Regions from separate parts of the Arthrobacter sp. Y3224055 genome, predicted to be linked through region 2. Evidence: predicted binding sites of a transcription regulator. Region 2 holds the regulator's gene; each other region holds the start of a gene.
The links. Region 2 encodes HrcA, which represses chaperone genes, less so after heat shock. Its sites were predicted from a motif close to TTNGCACTCGNNNNNNNCGAGTGCNAA; they were not measured.
Positions count from the first base shown of each region.

Region 1 (6,389 bases), on a different contig from region 2:
AGCTCACTGCCCCGGCCGGCTCCGTTCCCCGGCCGCGGGCAGTATGGTTGGCGGCCTGGTTCCATGACGCCGTCTACAACGGCCGGCCCGGTGTCGACGAACAGGAATCGGCTGATCTCGCGGCTGCCTGCCTGCCGACGGCGGGCTGCAGCGGCGAGGAGACGGCCGAAGTGGTTCGGCTGGTCCTGCTCACGGCCATCCATTCGCCCGGCCCGCAGGATCTAACCGGTGCCCTGCTGTGCGACGCCGACCTGTCCGTCCTCGGCGGATCGCCGGCGGAGTACCGCAGCTATGTCCGGGACGTCCGCAAAGACTATGCGCACGTGCCCGACGCCGACTTCGCCGCCGGGCGCACCGCCGTCGTCCGCGGTCTGCTGGCGCTGGATCCGCTCTACCGGACCCCCGCGGCCAGGGAGAAGTGGCTGGAGCGTGCCCGGCACAACCTCTCGGCCGAGCTGGAAGCCTGGCACGAGAGGCCCGACTGGCTCGCTGCGGAAAGGGGATAAAGGCCGCGAGGCGCGGCTCCCATGACGGGAACCGCGCCTCGCTGAACCGTGGCCTGCTGTCAGGCCGAGGTTGTGGCGGGGAAGCTTAGAAGCCGCCCATGCCGCCCATCTCGTCGCCGCCCGGCATGGCCGGAGCGGCCTTCTCCGGCTTGTCGGCGACCACGGCTTCGGTGGTCAGGAACAGGCCGGCGATGGAGGCCGCGTTCTGCAGGGCAGAGCGGGTCACCTTGACCGGATCGTTCACGCCCGCAGCCAGCAGGTCCTCGTAGACACCGGTGGCGGCGTTCAGGCCGTGGCCGTCGGCCAGGCCGCGGACCTTGTCGGCCACGACGCCCGGCTCCAGGCCGGCGTTGAGGGCGATCTGCTTCAGCGGAGCGTCGATGGCAACCTTGACGATGTTGGCGCCGGTTGCTTCGTCGCCTTCGAGGTTGAGGTTGGCGAACGCCTTGGCGCCGGCCTGGATCAGGGCCACGCCGCCACCGGCGACGATGCCTTCCTCAACGGCAGCCTTCGCGTTGCGGACAGCGTCCTCGATGCGGTGCTTGCGCTCCTTGAGCTCGACCTCGGTTGCGGCACCGGCCTTGATGACTGCAACGCCGCCGGCCAGCTTGGCCAGGCGCTCCTGCAGCTTCTCGCGGTCGTAGTCGGAATCGGAGTTCTCGATCTCGGCCCGGATCTGGTTGACGCGCCCGGCGATGGCGTCGGCTTCGCCGGCACCTTCGACGATGGTGGTCTCGTCCTTGGTGACAACCACCTTGCGGGCCTGGCCCAGCAGGTCCAGGGTGGCGTTCTCCAGCTTGAGGCCGACCTCTTCGGCGATGACCTGGCCGCCGGTCAGGATGGCGATGTCGGCCAGCATGGCCTTGCGGCGGTCACCGAAGCCCGGAGCCTTGACGGCCACGGACTTGAAGGTGCCGCGCATCTTGTTCACGATCAGGGTGGCCAGGGCCTCGGCCTCGACGTCCTCGGCGATGATCAGCAGCGGCTTGCCCGACTGCATGACCTTCTCCAGGATGCCAACCAGGTCCTTCACGTTGGAGATCTTGGAGTTGACGATCAGGATGTACGGATCCTCGAGGACCGTCTCCTGGCGCTCTGCGTCGGTGACGAAGTATGCGGACAGGTAGCCCTTGTCGAAGCGCATGCCTTCGGTGAGCTCCAGCTCCAGGCCGAAGGTGTTGGACTCCTCGACCGTGACGACGCCTTCCTTGCCCACCTTGTCCAGGGCCTCGGCGATCAGCTCGCCGATCTGCGGATCTCCGGCGGAGATCGACGCGGTAGCGGCGATCTGTTCCTTGGTCTCGATTTCCTTGGCGGAAGCGATGAGCTCGGTGGTGACGGCGTCAACAGCCTTCTCGATGCCGCGCTTCAGGCTCAGCGGGTCGGCGCCGGCAGCAACGTTGCGCAGGCCTTCCTTGACCAGGGCCTGGGCCAGGACGGTGGCGGTGGTGGTGCCGTCACCGGCGACGTCGTCGGTCTTCTTGGCGACTTCCTTGACCAGCTCGGCGCCGATCTTCTCGTACGGGTCGTCCAGCTCGATCTCCTTGGCGATGGAAACACCATCGTTGGTGATCGTGGGGGCGCCCCACTTCTTCTCGAGCACGACGTTGCGGCCACGCGGGCCGAGGGTTACCTTAACGGCGTCAGCGAGGGTGTTGAGTCCGCGCTCGAGGCCGCGGCGGGCCTCTTCGTCAAATGCAATGATCTTTGCCATAGCGGCTTACGTCCCTTCTGGACAATAGACACTGGACGCAGCTTTTGACGGCTGCTGGCCACCTGCGGTGCCCGCGACGGACGGCTCACGACGACGGCGGATTCGGTACGCCGCGCCGCTCACCTCACCGAGGTGGCGGGTTTCACTCCCTACGGGCTTTCTTAGCAGTCAGCCCGCGAGAGTGCTAACTCAATAATTAGCACTCGCAGGTGTCGAGTGCAAGCTGTTGGGCCTGCCGGATGACGCGCTTCTCCGGCCGAGATCCCCCTGAGCACCCCCGGGCCAACAATCAGGGTGGACCCCCATGGAAACGACAGGCCCCTCCCGCGTAGATTGGCAGGCAAGACAGCGCACGCGAACAATCGGCCCGGCACCGGGCAAAGGTCGGAGAACCATGTCTGAATCACCGGACGAGAAGAACACCAGTAACCCCACCGAGCCCCTGGCACCGGGCACCAACCCGACGAGGCCGCTCGGCGGACAGCCGCCGTACGACGGAGCGGGACAGCAATACCCGCAGCCCGGCCAGCCGGGTTACGGGGCTCCGGGGCAACAGCAGCCGGCCCCGGGCCAGCAGCCCTTCGGCCAGCAACCGTACGGCGTCCCGGGACAGCAATACGCTCAGCCCGGCCAGCCGGGGCAGGGCCAGCCGGGCCAGCCCTACGGGCAGCAGCAGTACTACGGTGCTCCCCCGGGCTACTACTATCCGGAACAGAAGTCCCGGCTGATCGGCGGGCTGCTCGGCATCCTGCTGGGCGGCCTGGGCGTCCACCGGTTCTATCTGGGCCACGTCGCCATCGGCGTGGTGCAGATTGTCGTCACGTTCCTGACGTTTGGTTTCGGCGCCGTCTGGGGGTTCGTCGAGGGCATCATGATCCTGGTCGGGGCAGAGCCGTTCAAGCGCGACGCCCGCGGGATCCCGCTCAAGGAGTAGCCCGACCGGCGCGACGAACCGGCGCGACGAAACCGGCGGCGGAGGCACCCCAGCCTCCGCCGCTGTCGTCATTGCGGGTCTGCTACGGGGCGACCCGGACCTCTTCTGCCTGCGGACCCTTCTGGCCCTGGCCGATCTGGAACTCTACGCGCTGCCCCTCATCGAGGGAACGGTAACCATCCATTTGAATAGCGGACCAGTGGACAAAAACATCGGAATTTTCTTCGTCCACGGTGATGAAGCCGTAGCCCTTTTCCGCGTTGAACCATTTGACGGTTCCCAGCGCCATAGCGTTCTCCATACTCAGTAGTTCCAGCCTGCCGTGTACGGTTCAGCGGCAGGATGGTTTCACCTTAACCGCGCAGCGGGGTGAAGTGAGCTACCGCACACCTAAATGTTATTGAGGCGTAACCGAAATTCCGCTTGGAGGCCGCTCCGCATGGGTAATGGCGCTACGGGCAGTTGGCGGCCCGGCCGGCGCGCAATCCCGGCGCATGGCCTATTGGGGGTCCGGCCTGGCGAATGCCACAGTGGCGGTCCGGCGAGGAGAATGCCTTACTGGTAGCCGGGCCCCAGCGCCACGGTGACGTACTGCGAGACGTTGCCGTTTTCCTGCATCGCACTGATGCCCAGCAATTGTCCGAGGGCCCGCGCGTTGGCTTCCTGGCCCGGGTTGTAGAAGATCACCGAGCCAGCGAGCGGGGCGCCGCCCCAGTTGTCCACGACCGCGATCGACCAGCCGTCCGCCTGCACCCGCTGCGACACGGTTCCGGCCAGCCCGGTCACGCCGGTGCCGTTGAGGATCATCACCGGGTCCTGCTTGTTGACCGCCGCGGCCTCTTCCGTGGGTTCCTCGGTCTGCTCCTCGGTCGGCTCCTCGGTGGGCTCTTCCGTTGCCTCCTCGGTCGGCTTCGCGGTGGCGGTCGCTTCCGGCTCGGCGGTTTCGGTTTCCTGCGTTGTTGGCGTGGGCGAAACGCTGGCCGCGGGGGCGGCCTGGCCGGCGGCCGTGGTCGAAGATCCCCCGCCTCCCAGCAGCGGAAGCACGAAGAACGACAGGGCGCCAACCGCCAGCGCCAGTACCGCGGCCAGGACGATCAGGCCCAGGCCGTTGGACTTCGGCGTCGCCATCCGTGCGCGGTGCACACCGTGGCGGTCTGAAGTTTCGGGGACCTGGTCGAACTCATCCCGGGGGTACTTGCTCATCGCTTTCAGTGCATCCTTGTGGTGGCGAAACGGAAACCGGCCTACCAGGCCGTCCCGGTTCTAGGCGTCGGTGCCCAGCCGGCGAGCAGTGCGCGCGCGCTGGCGGGACGTACGTAGTCTACGCAATCTCTTCACCAGCATCGGATCGTGCGCCAACGCATCCTCGGTGTCGATCAACGCATTCAGGATCTGGTAGTAGTGCGTGGCGGACATGTCGAACAGTTCGCGGATGGCCTGCTCCTTGGCTCCGGCGTACTTCCACCACTGCCGCTCCAGGGCCAGCATGCGCTGGTCGCGCTCGCTCAGCGGGCTGGCATCGTCAACCTCGGCCTCGAGTGAAAAGGCACTGGCCTCGGCCGAACCCGCCACAACACACCTGCGCTTCCTAGTACTTGCTGACAGCAATCAATACCTCCCCCATGATAAAGGCGAATCACAGGCATGTCATTCACCGCCCCGGCCGGTCCCGCACGGCCCGGAGGGCGGCGTGCGCGACCTGATTGCCTGCCGGCGGGTGGTTTCCGCAAAGATGGAACTGTGAACTACGACGACGGTGCCCTCTTTCCCCTGCCAGCCCACCCGCCTGCCGCGGACCTTGGCGCCCCGTACCCGTTTGCCTCGCCGCGGGAGCTCTCCGCCGTGATTCATCCCGAGTGGGCCGAGGTGCTTGCTCCCGCCGAACCCCTGCTCTGGGACCTGGCCTCCTACCTCGACGGCGAGCGCGCCGCCGGAAAGACCTTGCTGCCCGCGCCGGCCAACGTGTTGAGGGCGTTCCAGCGGCCGCTGTCCAAGGTCAAGGTCCTGATCGTGGGACAGGACCCCTATCCCACGCCGGGACACTCGATCGGACTGGCCTTCGCCGTCGAACGGCACGTGCGCCCGCTGCCGCGCAGCCTGGCGAACATCTACCGGGAACTGCAGATGGATCTGGGCATCCGGCCGCCCCAGCACGGCGACCTGAGCGCCTGGAGCGACCAAGGCGTGCTGTTGCTTAACCGCGCACTGACCGTGGAGGCGGGCAAGGCCGGCTCCCACCGCAACAAGGGGTGGGAGCAGGTCACCGAACTCGCGGTCCGGGCGCTGGCCCAGCGCGGCGGCCCGCTGGTGGCACTGCTCTGGGGCCGCGAAGCCCAGCAGTTGGCTCCGGTACTGGAGCAGGTGCCGCGGATCGAGACGGTCCACCCCAGCCCCCTGTCGGCCTCCCGCGGATTCTTTGGGTCGCGGCCCTTCAGCCGGGTTAACGAACTGCTGGCCGCCCAGGGCGCCGAACCCGTGCACTGGGAGCTGCGCTGAGCCGGGCCTGGGCGACGTGGACGGCCGACTGGCAGACGCCGGAACGTTTTGTCCATGTTTTGCGCGCGGCTCCGGCGTCGCCGCAGGTCAAGGCCTTAACGGTTTCCAAGACATGGACAGTTTCGGCCAAACGTGGACAGCCGGGACCTTGCCTGGACCGCTGAGGCCAAGCGGTTCGCGGTGAGGTCCGCGTGTTCCTGGGCGCGCGTGACCTTTAACATCCGCAAATTGGGATTACCCGACCGGTGGATTAGGTTCTCCTCAGTAGCAGTTTCCCTTCGTCAGGAGTAGTGCAGGATGCAGACACAACCGGCAGCAGCCCCCGCCCGTGCGGGACGGAGCGCTCGGCCGCCGCGGGTGCAGACGAATCTCCAGGTGACGCGCACCGAGTGGATTTCACAGCACATGGTCCGGGTCTACGCCGGCGGCGAGGCGTTCGATTCGTTCGCCGAACGGTTTGCCGCCAAGGACGCCACCGACCAATACATCAAGATCATCTTCCTGGACCCCGCGCTCGATGTGGAACTGCCGGTCAACGTCGCGGAGCTGAAGGAAACCCTCCCGGCCGACAAGCTGCCCGTCACCCGCACCTACACCGTGCGCCGGCTGGACCGCGACACCCGCGAGGTAGTGGTCGACTTTGTGGTCCACGGCGACGAAGGCCTCGCCGGACCCTGGGCCGCGCGGGCCAAGCCGGGCGACTGGATGATGTTCAACGGACCCGGTGGCGCGTACCGGC
Region 1 covers NZ_JBNHGB010000008.1:32,165-38,553, reverse strand. Annotated here, with positions in the region: gene AC5RTY_RS16450 (DUF4031 domain-containing protein) at 1-506, shown strand, start outside; gene groL (chaperonin GroEL) at 592-2,220, opposite strand; gene AC5RTY_RS16440 (TM2 domain-containing protein) at 2,615-3,154, shown strand; gene AC5RTY_RS16435 (cold-shock protein) at 3,237-3,443, opposite strand; gene AC5RTY_RS16430 (LytR C-terminal domain-containing protein) at 3,710-4,357, opposite strand; gene AC5RTY_RS16425 (DUF3263 domain-containing protein) at 4,418-4,726, opposite strand; gene AC5RTY_RS16420 (uracil-DNA glycosylase) at 4,895-5,650, shown strand; gene AC5RTY_RS16415 (siderophore-interacting protein) at 5,948-6,389, shown strand, end outside.
Region 1: the regulator HrcA is predicted to act here: its motif matches at 2,382-2,408, upstream of groL (chaperonin GroEL).

Region 2 (6,389 bases):
CTCGCCGCAGGCCGCCGGCGGTGGCGGCGGCGGACAGACCTCCATGCCCAATCCCACCGACCCCGCTTCGGCCAGCAGCCCCCTGGTCTCCAGCGTGCCGGTCGAGACCCTGCGCTCCTCGGAGCTCTCCCCCGTCTATTGGCTGGGCACCAATGCCGGGAACGTGTTCCTGTACCGGGAATACCGCCAGGCGGAGAACCTGGGTGATCCCATTACGACGGCGGTGGCCGCGCTGACGCGGCTGCAGCCCCTCGATCCGGACTACTTTAATCCGCTCAGCCCGGCGAGCAAGGTGGGCGCCTCCATCACCAACGGTTCGGTCATCACGCTGGACATTTCCTCGGACGCGTTCAGCCGCCGCGTGGATGCCGGCATCGCCGAACGGGCCGTGCAGCAACTGGTCTTCACCGCCACGGCCGCGGCGGCGAACGCCGGGCTGAGCACGTCGGATGATCCGCTGGAAGTGGTCATCCTCGTGGACGGGCACCACGGTTACGAAGCCTTTGGCCATGTGCCGCTGGGCCAGCCGATGGGCCGGAACAGCAGCCTGGCCGCCCCGGTATGGATCATTGATCCGGCCGACGGTGCCACCGCAGCCGGACGCGTGGAGGTGTTCGGCCGCGGGGTCGCGTACGAATCGGAACTGAGCTGGCAGATTTTCCGCCTGGCCGGTTCCGACGACACGTCCGAAGGCGACCTGGTCAAGGACGGCACGGCCCTCGTTGATGCCGACAGCGGGCAGATCGGCGAGTTCCGGTTCAGCCAGAAGCTGGATCCGGGCACCTACCGGCTGTACGTGTTCCAAAAGGACCAGGACGGGCGGACCGACGAACGGCAGAATGCGGACAGCAAGGTCTTCACCATCACCTAGGCCGGCTCTGCTGACGGACGTGGTCAGCGCCAGCGGCCCAGCAACTCGCTGAGCAGGGTCAAGGCGGCGGGCCCGGCCGTGGAGGACCGCAGGACGTGCGGCCCCAGCCGCACGGCCACCGCCCCGGCGTCGAGCATCGCCTCCACTTCGGCCTGGCTCATCCCGCCTTCGGGGCCCACGATCATCAGCACGCGCCCCGCGCCGCCGGTACGGGCATCGGGCAAGGCAGCGCCGCCGTCGTTTCCGCCGCGCTCCCCGACGGCAGGGTCGGCACCCAACCCGGCCCCCTCCACGGCGTCGGCCACGCTGCCTGCGGCGTCCTCGTGCAGCAGCAGCGAGAGCCGGCTGTCCCGGATCAGGGCGCAGAGCCCGGCCCGTTCCACCAGCGGCTCCACCTCCGGAACGCGGGCACGCCGCGACTGCTTGGCGGCCGCCCGGACCGCCAGCTGCCATTTCGCCGCGCCCTTGGCCGCCTTGTCCGCCCTCCAGCGCACGATGCTGCGTTCGGCCTGCCACGGCACCACGGCATCGACACCCAGTTCGGTGGCCGCCTCGATGGCAAGTTCGTCGCGGTTTCCCTTAACCAGCGCCTGCACCAGCACCAACTCCGGGTCGGGCCGTGGCTCCTGCAGGATCCGGAGCGCGCGGACGGTGAGCTGGCCGGAGGTGCCGGCAACGGCCTCCCCTACCAGCCGCCGGCCCCGCCCGTCGGCCAGATCGACGGCTTCACCCGGTTCGATCCGCTTGACCGTGACGGCGTGCCGCGCCTCGTCCCCGGCCAGGGTGAAGCTGTCGCCCGGAGCGACGTCGTCGAGCTCGCCCGGAGCGGTGAAGAACAGGTGGTTGGTCACGCCTAGAGGTTACCGAGCCGGTCCCGCAGGCGGGCGAAGACGCCAGTGCCGGAGGACGCCAGCTTGCCCTCGGTGTATTCCTCGCCGCGGGCCCTGGCCAGCCGGCGCAGCAGGTCCTCCTGCTCCGCATCCAGCTTGCTCGGGGTCTCCACATGCACGTGCACCTGCAGGTCGCCGCGACCGTAGCCGCGCAGGTGGGTCACGCCCAGGCCGCGCAGGGTGAGGGTCTCGCCCGCCTGCGTGCCGGGCTTGATGCTGACTTCCTGTTCGCCGTCGAAGGTGTCCAGCGTAAGGTCGGTGCCCAGCGCGGCAGCGGTCATCGGCACCGAGAGCGTGACGTGCAGGTCGTCGCCCTCGCGGATGAAATTCTTGTCCGGGTTCACGCGGATTTCCACATACAGGTCGCCCTGCGGGCCGCCGGCGGGGCCTGCTTCGCCCTGGCCGGCCAGCTGGATCCGCGTTCCGGTCCCGACGCCCGCCGGGAGCTTGATGGTCAGCGAACGCCGGCTGCGGACGCGGCCCTCACCGTTGCACTCGTTGCAGGGGTCGGGAATGACCGTACCGAAGCCCTGGCAGCTGCCGCACGCGGCAGTGGTCATGACCTGGCCCAGGATGGACCGCACCGCACGCTGGACCTGGCCGGAACCGCCGCAGATGTCGCAGGTGCGCGGGCTGGTGCCGGGGCGGCAGCAACTGCCGTCGCAGGTGGGGCAGACAACGGCGGTGTCCACTTCGATTTTCTTGTTGACGCCGAAGACCGCGTCCTTGAGGTCGATCCGCACGTTGATCAGGGCGTCCTGGCCGCGGCGGGTCCGGGAGGCCGGACCGGCGCCGCCCGCTCCGGCGCCGCCGAAGAAGCTTTCGAAGATGTCCTGGAAGGCGAACCCGGACCCGGAGAAGCCGCCGCCGAAGCCGGTGTCGTTGCCGTTCTCGTTGCCGGTGGTGTCGTAGATGCGCCGCTTCTGCGGGTCGGACAGCACCTCGTACGCGTGGCTGACCTGCTTGAACTGTTCGGCTGCCTCCGGGCCGGGGTTCACGTCCGGATGCAGCTTGCGGGCCAGCTTGCGGTAGGCCTTCTTGATTTCCTCGGTGGAGGCGTCCTGGCTGACACCGAGGGCGTCGTAGTGGTTACTCACCTTGTAGTACTTCACTTCCTGGGGATCGGTTCACCGGCGCCGACGGCCGGTGCGGACACTGCGCGGCGTGTGGCTAGCCGGCGAGGATCCGTGACAAATAACGTGCGACGGCGCGCACCGCGGCCATGGTGGTGGGATAGTCCATTCGGGTGGGGCCGAGGATGCCGACCTTGGCCGTCGCGCCCGGGCCGTACCCGGTGGCCACTACGGAGGTTTCGGCCAGCGAACCGTAGGGGTTTTCGCTGCCGATGCTCACCGACATGCCACGCGCGTCCTGATGCAGTTCGGAGAGCAACTGCAGCAGCACCACCTGTTCTTCAAGAGCCTCGAGGATGGGACCGATGCTCAGCTGGAAGTCGACCGTGGATCGGGCCAGGTTGGCCGTGCCGGCCATCAAGATCCGCTCCTCGTTCGTGGCCGCGGCAAGCTGCGAAAGCTGCGACGCCAGGGCCTCGGCCGTGCCCGCCGGCCCCGCCTGCGGCGGCACCGGGGAGTTCTTCAGCAGCCCCGGCACTGCCGCCAGCGGCTTCCCGGACAGCACCGACAGGAATGCCGTGCGCAGCGTGGCCAGGGCATCCTCGGTGACGTCCGCCGGAAGCGCCGCGACATGCTGCTCCACCTTGCCGTTGTCCGCGATCAGCACGACCAGGGCCCTTTTGGGAGCCAGCAGGATGAACTCGATGTGCCGCACCTTGGCAGCACCCAGCTGGGGATACTGGATGACGGCCACCTGGTTGGTCAACTGGGACAGCAACCGCACGGTGCGTTCCATGACATCATCAAGGTCGTCGGCGCCTTCCAGCAGTTTCTGGATGGCGCGGCGCTCGGGGGCAGAGAGCGGCTTGACGTCCGAAATCCGATCCACGAACAGGCGGTAGCCCTTGTCCGTGGGAATCCGGCCGGCACTGGTGTGCGGGGCGACGATCAGCCCCTCTTCCTCCAGCGCCGCCATGTCGTTGCGGATCGTGGCTGACGACACGCCCAGGCTGTGCCGGTCGACCAGTGCCTTGGAGCCCACCGGCTCGCGCGAGTGCACATAGTCTTCGACAATGGCGCGGAGCACTTCCAGCCTCCGGACCTCGCTCACTGCACTCCTCCTGTCTCCAACTCGTCTGCGGACAGACCGTTAGCACTCAACACGTCCAAGTGCTAAGTCTAATACGTCGCCGCCGTTGTTAGCATTGTCGGGCGGCCGTGCCGTGAGGACGACAACCAGCAGAGGACTTAAAGTTTATGAGCAGCTACGGCTGGGGCCCCCAGGATCTCACCGCCCCCAAGGCCCGGGCACTGCGCGAAATCGGCGCCGAACCGGGACTGGTGCTCGAGGACGCACAGAGCGGGTGGGTCGGCGCCGTCGTCCGGGTGGAGAAGTCCGGCGGTGTGCATCTGGTGTCGCTGGAAGACCGCCGGGGCAAGGTCCGCTCGTTCCCGCTGGGTTTCGGCTTCCTGTTCGAGGGCGAGCCGGTGAAGGTGGTGCCGGCGGCGCCGGCGGCGAAGGCTCCCGTCCGGCAACGGACGGCCTCCGGTTCGGTCAAGGTCGAGGGACAGCGGGCCAGGGTCGCGCGGGCCAGCCGGATCTGGGTCGAAGGCAAGCATGACGCCGAACTCGTGGAGAAGGTCTGGGGTGACGACCTCCGGGTAGAGGGGATCGTGGTCGAACCCCTGCACGGCGTGGACGATTTGGCAGCTGCCGTGGCGGACTTCTCCCCCGGCCCGCAGCGCAGGCTCGGCATCCTGGTGGACCATCTGGTCCCCAACTCCAAGGAGTGGCGGATAGCCGAGGCCGCCATGGCCGTGCCCGCGGCGGCGGGCAACGTACTGATTGTTGGCCACCCCTACGTCGATGTGTGGCAGGCCATCAAACCGGCGGTCATCGGGCGGTCCGCGTGGCCGGTGGTTCCGCGCGGCACCGATTGGAAGACCGGCATCCTCGCCGGCCTCGGCTGGCCGCACCGGACCCAGATAGACATCGCCGACGGCTGGAAGAGGCTGCTGGGCAGTGTTAACACCTATGCCGACCTGGAGCCCAGTCTCCTGGGCCGGGTGGAGGAAGTCATTGATTTCCTGACGGTTTGAGCGGGTTAAGGCCGGCGCCCCCGCCCGCGGAATGCACCGGGAGACGGGCTGGAACAGCTAGGCTAGGAACAGAAGTGAGCCGTCAGAAGATTTTCCGAAGGTAGGTCCAGTGTCCGAGAACTCTGCTCGCCAGCAGCAGCCGGAGCGCAAGTCCGCTCCGCGCCAGCAGTACCAGAGCGCGTCGGCGTCCGCTTTGCCCCTGACCCCTTCGGAGGACCGGCAATGGGCCACCATGGCGCACTTCGGCGGCATCCTGGGCTGCTTCCCGTCGCTGGCGATCTACCTGATCTTCAAGGACCGGGGTCCCTTTACCGCCCAGGAGTCCAAAGAGGCCCTGAACTTCACGGTTCCGCCCACGGCGGTGGCCATCATTGCGAACCTGCTGATCCTCATCCCGGCGGTCAGCGGGCTCTTTGCCGTCATCGCGGCCGCCATCTGGGTCTTCCTCACGGTCTATTCCGTCATCGCCGGCGTCAAGTGCAACCGCGGCGTTCCCTACCGGTACGCCTACAACCTGCGCCTGTTTCGGTAGCTCTGACATACGGCCCGCACAGCCGCTCCGGTAGCCCTGCCGGCCCTGCCCCCCTCCTACCCTGCCTGCCGGGAGAACCGCTGGCGGGCGGTGTTCATCCCCGCCGCGATCGGCACGTGGGCGGTCGCCGCGGCCAGACCGAAGCGCGGCATGTCGCTGTAGACACTCTCCCGGCCCCCCGGCACCGTCTCGTACGTTTCGTGCCATACGCCGACGTCCCCGCTGCCTGCCGATTCGCGCATGAACCGCCGCCAGGGTTCCAGGTGTGGCGCCGAGCGGTCGGACGCGAACCGCTGCAGATGTTCCGGGCTCTTCCAGTAGCTGAGCATGATCGTGGTGCGCCCGAACCATTGGTGGAAGCCCAGCAGACCGGCCTCCGGCGATGCCGCCAGGTGCGCCAGCATCGCCGGCATTGCCGACGCGGTGCGGGCCACCTTGCCGATCTTCCACCAGCGGTTCGCCCGCATCCCGATGAGGAAGACCGTGACCCGTTCGCCGCCCGGATCGGCTGTGTACCGTCCTGTGTGTACGTGTTCCGACATGAGCCGATTCCTTTCGTAACAGTGTTACAGAACATTGTTATGGAATACTGGGGTCATGGCAAGACCCATAGTCCACGATGATTCGCTGCGCCGCACACTCCTCGATACTGCCGCGGCCCTGATCGCCCGCGACGGCGCCCCCGCCGTGTCGCTCCGGGCGATCGCGGCGGCGGCCGGGACGTCGACGACGGCGGTGTACTCGCTCTTCGGCGGGAAGGCGGAGCTGCTCACCGCCATCCTCGACGACGGTTTCGCCTCCTTCGCGGCCTCCCAGCAGCGCGCCGCTCCCGACGGACTGGAGGCGCTGGGCAAGGCTTACCGGGCGTGGGCCCTGGAGCATCCGGTCCTGTATGGGCTCATGTTCGGCGGCTCACTGGCCAG
Region 2 covers NZ_JBNHGB010000002.1:175,340-181,728, reverse strand. Annotated here, with positions in the region: gene AC5RTY_RS06140 (GerMN domain-containing protein) at 1-871, shown strand, start outside; gene AC5RTY_RS06135 (16S rRNA (uracil(1498)-N(3))-methyltransferase) at 895-1,722, opposite strand; gene dnaJ (molecular chaperone DnaJ) at 1,725-2,858, opposite strand; gene hrcA (heat-inducible transcriptional repressor HrcA) at 2,932-3,945, opposite strand; gene AC5RTY_RS06120 (DUF3097 family protein) at 4,092-4,934, shown strand; gene AC5RTY_RS06115 (DUF4870 domain-containing protein) at 5,044-5,466, shown strand; gene AC5RTY_RS06110 (DUF4188 domain-containing protein) at 5,523-6,008, opposite strand; gene AC5RTY_RS06105 (TetR-like C-terminal domain-containing protein) at 6,064-6,389, shown strand, end outside.

Region 3 (6,389 bases), on a different contig from region 2:
CTGGGATGACGTCGCCGCAGGCGTCGCTGCACCTGCCCCGGGCTGGAAGCCGGAGCTGCGGCGCCTCGCCTGAACGACTCCTGCAATCATTCCCGGCCGGACCGGTTAGGACGAAGGGGACGCTGGTCGCGGCCGCCTGCCGGCCGTAGCATGGGCGCATGATCGAATCGGCGGCAACGTTCCTGTCCGCGGGCCGGTACTTCCGCGAGGTGCTGGCAAACGTGCCGCCGACCGCATGGAACGCACCCGGGCTGGACGATTGGAGCGTCCGGACGCTCGCCGGACATACCAGCCGGGCGCTGTCCACGGTGCTGACCTACCTGGGGCGCCCCGCCAAGACTGTCCAGGTGGAATCGGCCGCGGACTATTACCTGGCCACCGGACTGGCCAATGATCCCGGCGTCACCGAACGGGCCGTGGCAGCCGGCAAGGAGTTGGGCCCGCACCCGGTGGATATGGTGGACCGGCTGCTGGCGCAGCTGGAAAACACGCTGCCGCTGACCGAGGACCGGGTCATCGAGACGGCCGCCGGCGGGATGCGCTTCAGTGACTACCTGCCCACCCGGATCTTCGAACTTGCGGTGCACACGCTCGACCTGTCCCGGGCCTGCGGCCTGGTGGCGGAGCTGCCGCGCGGCGTGGAGCTGGAAGCCGGGCGGCTGGCCATGGAGATTGCCGCCGAACGCGGCGACGGAGCGCAGGTGCTGCTGGCCCTGACCGGGCGAACCATGCTGCCCGGCGATTTCTCCGTGGTCTGACGCCCTGCCGGCCTCGCCGGCCGGGCCCTCCGGGGCCGTGGCCGGCAACAACTCCGCCGTCCGGCGTCAGGCGAAGTAGACGCCGATCCTGTTGCCCTCGATCTCCTCGATGCGGATGTCGATGTCGTACACGTCGCGCAGCACGTCCGGCTGCATGATCTGCGCCGGCGGGCCCTGGTGCACCAGGCGGCCGGAGCGCATGGCGATGATCGAGTCCGAGTAGCAGGACGCGAAGTTGATGTCGTGGATGACCAGCACCACGGTCTTGCCCAGCTCATCGGTCAGCCGGCGCAGCAGCCGCATCATCTCCACCGAGTGCTTCATGTCCAGGTTGTTCAGCGGTTCGTCCAGCAGCAGGTAATCGGTGTCCTGGGCCAGCACCATGGCGATGAACGCCCGCTGCCGCTGGCCGCCGGAGAGTTCGTCCACGAACTTGTCCGCCATCGACGTCAGGTCCAGGTACGCCAGCGCCTGCTCGATCTGGACGAGGTCGGCCGGGCCCGGCCGACCGTTGTTGTGCGGGAAACGGCCGAAGCCCACCAGGTCCCGAACGGTCAGGCGGACGGTCAGCTGGTTGTCCTGGCGCAGGATGGCCATCTTGCGGGCCAGTTCCTTGCCCGCGGTCTTGCCGACGTCGAGCCCGTCGATGGTCACCGCCCCGGCGTCCATGGGCAGCAGCCGGGAAACCATGGACAGCAGCGTGGACTTGCCGGCGCCGTTCGGCCCGATGATCGAGGTGATGCCGCCGTCCTTGATGTAGCAGCTGACGTCGTCCACCACGGTCTGCGTGCCGTAGGTCTTGGAGACTCCGGAGACGTGGATCATTTGATGGAGCCTTTCAGCAGCAGGGCGATGAACAGGATGCCGCCGGCGAATTCAATGACGATGCTCAGCGCGGTATCGAAACTGAACACCTGCTCGAGGACCAGCTGGCCGCCGACCAGGGCGATGGCGCCCAGCAGCACGGCGATGGGCAGCACGTACACGTGCCGGAAGTGCGAGCACAGCAGGTAGGCCAGGCTGGCCACCAGCAGGCCAAAGAACGTGATCGGTCCCACCAGCGCGGTGGATACGGCCACCAGGATGGCGCACAGCATCAGGACGGTGGTGACGGCCCGCCGGTGGTCCACGCCCAGGTTCAGCGCCGTGTCCCGGCCCAGCGCCAGCACGTCCAGCTGCCGGCGCATCCGCCAGACCGGGACGGTGGCCGCGGCCACGGCCACCGCGGACACGGCCAGCAGCACGCCGTCCACGTTGTTGAAGCTGGCGAAGAACAGGTCCTGCAGGATGATGAATTCGCTCGGGTCGATCAGCCGCTGCAGCAGCGAGGAGATGCCGCGGAACATGGTCCCGAACACGATGCCCACCAGCAGCATCAGGTGCAGGCTCTTGCCGCCGCCGGTGAACAGCCAGCGGTAGATCAGGAAGGAGAAGCCCACCATCAGCATCACTTCGATCACGAAGCGCACCGGCGCGCCCAGGCTCAGCAGCGCCTGCCCGCCGATCGCGAAGGTCAGCCCGGTCTGGATCAGCATGTAGAGGGCATCGAAGCCCATGATCGACGGAGTCAAAATCCGGTTGGCGGTCACCGTCTGGAACAACACCGTGGACACGCCCACGGCGTACGCCACAAGCAGCATCGAACCGACTTTGATGGCACGCCGGGGCAGGATGTAGCCGAGGTTGCCGCGCAGGTCGATGGTCATGAACACCGCCACGAGGGCGGCCGTCAGCAGGCCCAACAAAATAATCCAGGTCCGCGGCCGGACCGTGGTGAGGGTGCGGCGCTTGCGATGCGTCAGCGCGGCGGGAAGTACCGAATCAGCCATTCTTGCGGGTCCTCAGCAGCAGGTAGAGGAAGACGGCGCTGCCGACGGCGGAGACGATCACGCCCACCGGGATTTCGTAGGGGTAGCGGATGGTGCGGCCGATGATGTCGCACAGCAGCACAAAGCCCGCACCGAAGACTGCGACCCAGGGAACCGCGCGGCGGGCGCTGTCGCCGAACGCCAGCGACACCAGGTTGGGCACCACCAGCCCCAGGAACGGAATGGCGCCGATGTTGACCACCACCACGGCGCTGATCAGCGAGACGATGACCAGCCCGAGCGTCAGGATCCGGCCGTAGTGCAGGCCCAGATTGGTGGAAAATTCCTGCCCCATGCCGGCCATCGTGAAGCGGTCCGCGCACAGGTAGCCGATCACCGCGAGCAGCGCGACAATCCAGAGGAGCTCGTAGCGGCCGCGGAGCACGCCGGAGAAGTCGCCGATCATCCAGCTGTTCAGCGTCTGCAGCAGGTCAAAGCGGTAGGCAAAGAACGTGGTCACCGCGGCGATGACGCCGCCCAGCATGATGCCCACCAGCGGCACGATGAGCGTGTTGCGCAGCGGGATCCGGCGCAGCACCAGCAGGAACAGGCCGGTCCCGGCGGCCGCGAACACGGTCGCCACGGACATCTTGGCCAACAGGGTGGCACCGGGGATCGCCACCGTGACCACCAGGATGCCCAGCGAGGCAGACTCCACGGTGCCCACGGTGGACGGCTCCACGAATTTGTTCCGCGCCATCAGCTGCATGATCAGCCCGGCAATCCCCAGCGCCGCGCCGGCCAGGATGACCGACAGGGTGCGCGGCAGCCGGCTGATCCAGAAAATGTCCCAGGCCTTCTGGTCGCCGGCCAGCAGGGCAGGCAGCGACACATCGCTGACGCCCACAAACATGCTGGCAATGGCCAGGACGACGACGGCGGTGGCCGCCCAGGCGAGCTGGGAACCGGATCCGCGGGCGCGGGAGCGTCCCGTCGCGGCTGCTGCCGCCGGGGCCGGACTGGAAATCGTGGAGGAAGCCATGGGTCGGGCCACCGCGCAGGCCGCCGGCGGGACGCCGGCGGCCGTACGGGTGCTACTTCGTGACGGCTGCCTGGACGGCGCTGATCATGGCGTCCGTATTATTCAGGCCGTAGCCCACCAGGTACCAGGAGGCCGAGTCCAGATAGGTAATGCTGTCGTTCTTGGCGGCGCTGGTGCCGTTGACCAGGTCGTTGTCCAGGACGGCCGCAGCGGCTTCCCCGGATTCGCCGACGGCGGAGTCGCGGTCGATCACGAACAGGTGGTCCGGGTTGGCCTCGGCGACGAATTCGTGCGAAATGGCCTCGCCGTGCGGGCCCTCGGACTTCACATCCGCGGCCGTCTGCACGCCCAGGACATCGTGCACGATGCCGAAGCGGGACCCCGAGCCGTAGGCCGTCATCTCGCCGCCGCTCGTCATCAGCACCAAACCGGTGCCGGCGTCGGCAGCTGCGGCCTTGGTGTCCTCGATCCGGGTGTCGATGGCCGCCAGCTTTTCTTCAACTTCGGCTTCCTTGCCGAAGATCTCGCCGAGGGTCGCGGAGACTTCCTTGAAGCTCTCGATCGGAGCGGCGGTGTCCACGCTCAGGTCGATTGTCGGGGCGATTTTGCTCAGCTCCCCGTAGGCCTCGGCGGTGCGGCCCGAGATGATGATCAGGTCGGGTGCGCCTTCGCTGATGGCCTCGAAGTCGGGTTCCTTCATGGAGCCGATCTTGGTGTATTCGTCGCCGGCGTACTGCGCCAGCGATTCGGGGAACACGGCCGCCTCCGGGACGCCGTCGACCTCGACGCCCAGGGCGGTGAGGCTGTCCAGCACCCCGAGATCGAAGGTGTAGACCGTCTCCGGGTTCACCGGCACGTCGGTGGTGCCGGAGGCGTGCTCAACGCTGATCGTCTCGGCGCCGGTGCCTGCCGCGGCGTCGGTCTGCTGGCCGCAGGCGCTCAGGGCGAGCATGGAAACGGCTGCGGTCATGGCCACCAGGCCGGACTTCAGGGGCTTTTTCACTGACTCTCCATTGTTCGTCAACGCCGTCCCGGGCGGGGACCGGCATTAGGCAACATAAACGTTTGCTATTTGCGCGCAGCTTGAAAGCTACCGGGTTAGGTTAGCCTAACGCAACTTGGCCGGTGGACGGCAGAGCCGATCTTCGTCACATAGGCGGCGGCCACGGAAGCCGGAGGGCCCGCCGCTGGCACTCGCCTTGACCGAGTGCTAATCCTTCTCATAGAGTCGCAGTTAGCACTCACCCCGTGTGGGTGCTAATACAAGGAACCGCCTGCCGGCACCGCGACGACGGCAGACATCTCCTTGGCCAACCTATTCGTAGCGCATGAAAAGGAGAGAGCCGAGTGTCGGTCTCCATTAAGCCTCTTGAGGATCGTATTGTTGTCCAGCCGCTCGAAGCAGAGCAGACCACGGCCTCCGGCCTGGTCATTCCGGACACCGCCAAGGAAAAGCCGCAGGAAGGCAAAGTTGTCGCGATCGGCCCCGGCCGCGTCGATGACAATGGCAACCGGGTTCCCGTTGACGTAGCCGAGGGTGACGTCGTCATCTACTCGAAGTACGGCGGAACCGAGGTCAAGGTCGGCGGGGAAGAGTACCTGGTGCTCTCCGCCCGCGACGTGCTGGCCATCGTCACCAAGTAAGGCCCATCAGCTGAGTCCGGCGGCTCGGGCGCGCGCAGTCGACGCCCGCAGCCGGAATCACGGACAACCGAAATGCCCCGGCTGCCTCCTCTAGCAGCGCAGCCGGGGCATTTTGCGTGAAAGGAACAAATTCATGGCAAAGCAGTTGGAGTTCAACGACGCCGCCCGCAAGGCGCTGGAAGCCGGCGTCGACAAGCTCGCCAATACCGTCCGGGTCACCCTCGGCCCGCGTGGCCGTAACGTGGTCCTGGACAAGAAGTGGGGCGCCCCCACCATCACCAACGACGGCGTGACCATCGCCCGCGAGGTGGAACTCGACGATCCGTACGAGAACCTCGGCGCGCAGTTGGCCAAGGAAGTCGCCACCAAGACCAACGATGTTGCCGGTGACGGCACCACCACGGCTACCGTCCTGGCCCAGGCCTTGGTGAAGGAAGGCCTCCGCAACGTGGCCGCCGGCGCCGCCCCCGGGGCCCTCAAGCACGGCATCGAGGTAGCGGTCGAGGCCGTTGCCGCCCGCCTGCTGGAGAACGCCCGCGAGGTCGAAGGCAGGGTCGCCGAGGTCGCCACCATCTCCGCCCAGAGCCCCGAGGTCGGCAAACTGCTGGCCGAAGCGTTCGACAAGGTGGGCAAGGACGGCGTCATCACCATCGAAGAGGGCTCCAGCATGGAGACCGAACTGGTGCTCACCGAGGGCATGCAGTTCGACAAGGGCCTGCTGTCGCAGTACTTCGTCACCGACCAGGAGCGCCAGGAGGCAGTCCTCGAGGACGCGCTGATCCTGATCTCCCAGGGCAAGATCTCCACGGTGCAGGAGTTCCTGCCGCTGCTGGAAAAGGTGCTGCAGGCCAACAAGCCGCTGTTCATCATCGCCGAAGACATCGACGGCGAGGCCCTGTCCACCCTGGTGGTCAACAAGATCCGCGGCACCCTCAACGTTGCCGCCGTAAAGGCGCCGGGCTTTGGCGACCGCCGCAAGGCCATGCTGCAGGACATCGCGGTGCTCACCGGCGCCCAGGTCGTGTCCGCGGACCTCGGCCTGAAGCTGGACCAGGTGGGCCTCGAGGTGCTGGGCACGGCACGCCGCATCACCGTCACCAAGGACAACACCACCATTGTTGACGGCGCCGGCTCCGA
Region 3 covers NZ_JBNHGB010000001.1:135,575-141,963, reverse strand. Annotated here, with positions in the region: gene AC5RTY_RS00635 (hypothetical protein) at 1-73, shown strand, start outside; gene AC5RTY_RS00630 (maleylpyruvate isomerase N-terminal domain-containing protein) at 159-758, shown strand; gene AC5RTY_RS00625 (iron ABC transporter ATP-binding protein) at 825-1,583, opposite strand; gene AC5RTY_RS00620 (iron chelate uptake ABC transporter family permease subunit) at 1,580-2,587, opposite strand; gene AC5RTY_RS00615 (ABC transporter permease) at 2,580-3,608, opposite strand; gene AC5RTY_RS00610 (siderophore ABC transporter substrate-binding protein) at 3,661-4,611, opposite strand; gene groES (co-chaperone GroES) at 4,956-5,252, shown strand; gene groL (chaperonin GroEL) at 5,386-6,389, shown strand, end outside.
Region 3: the regulator HrcA is predicted to act here: its motif matches at 4,796-4,822, upstream of groES (co-chaperone GroES).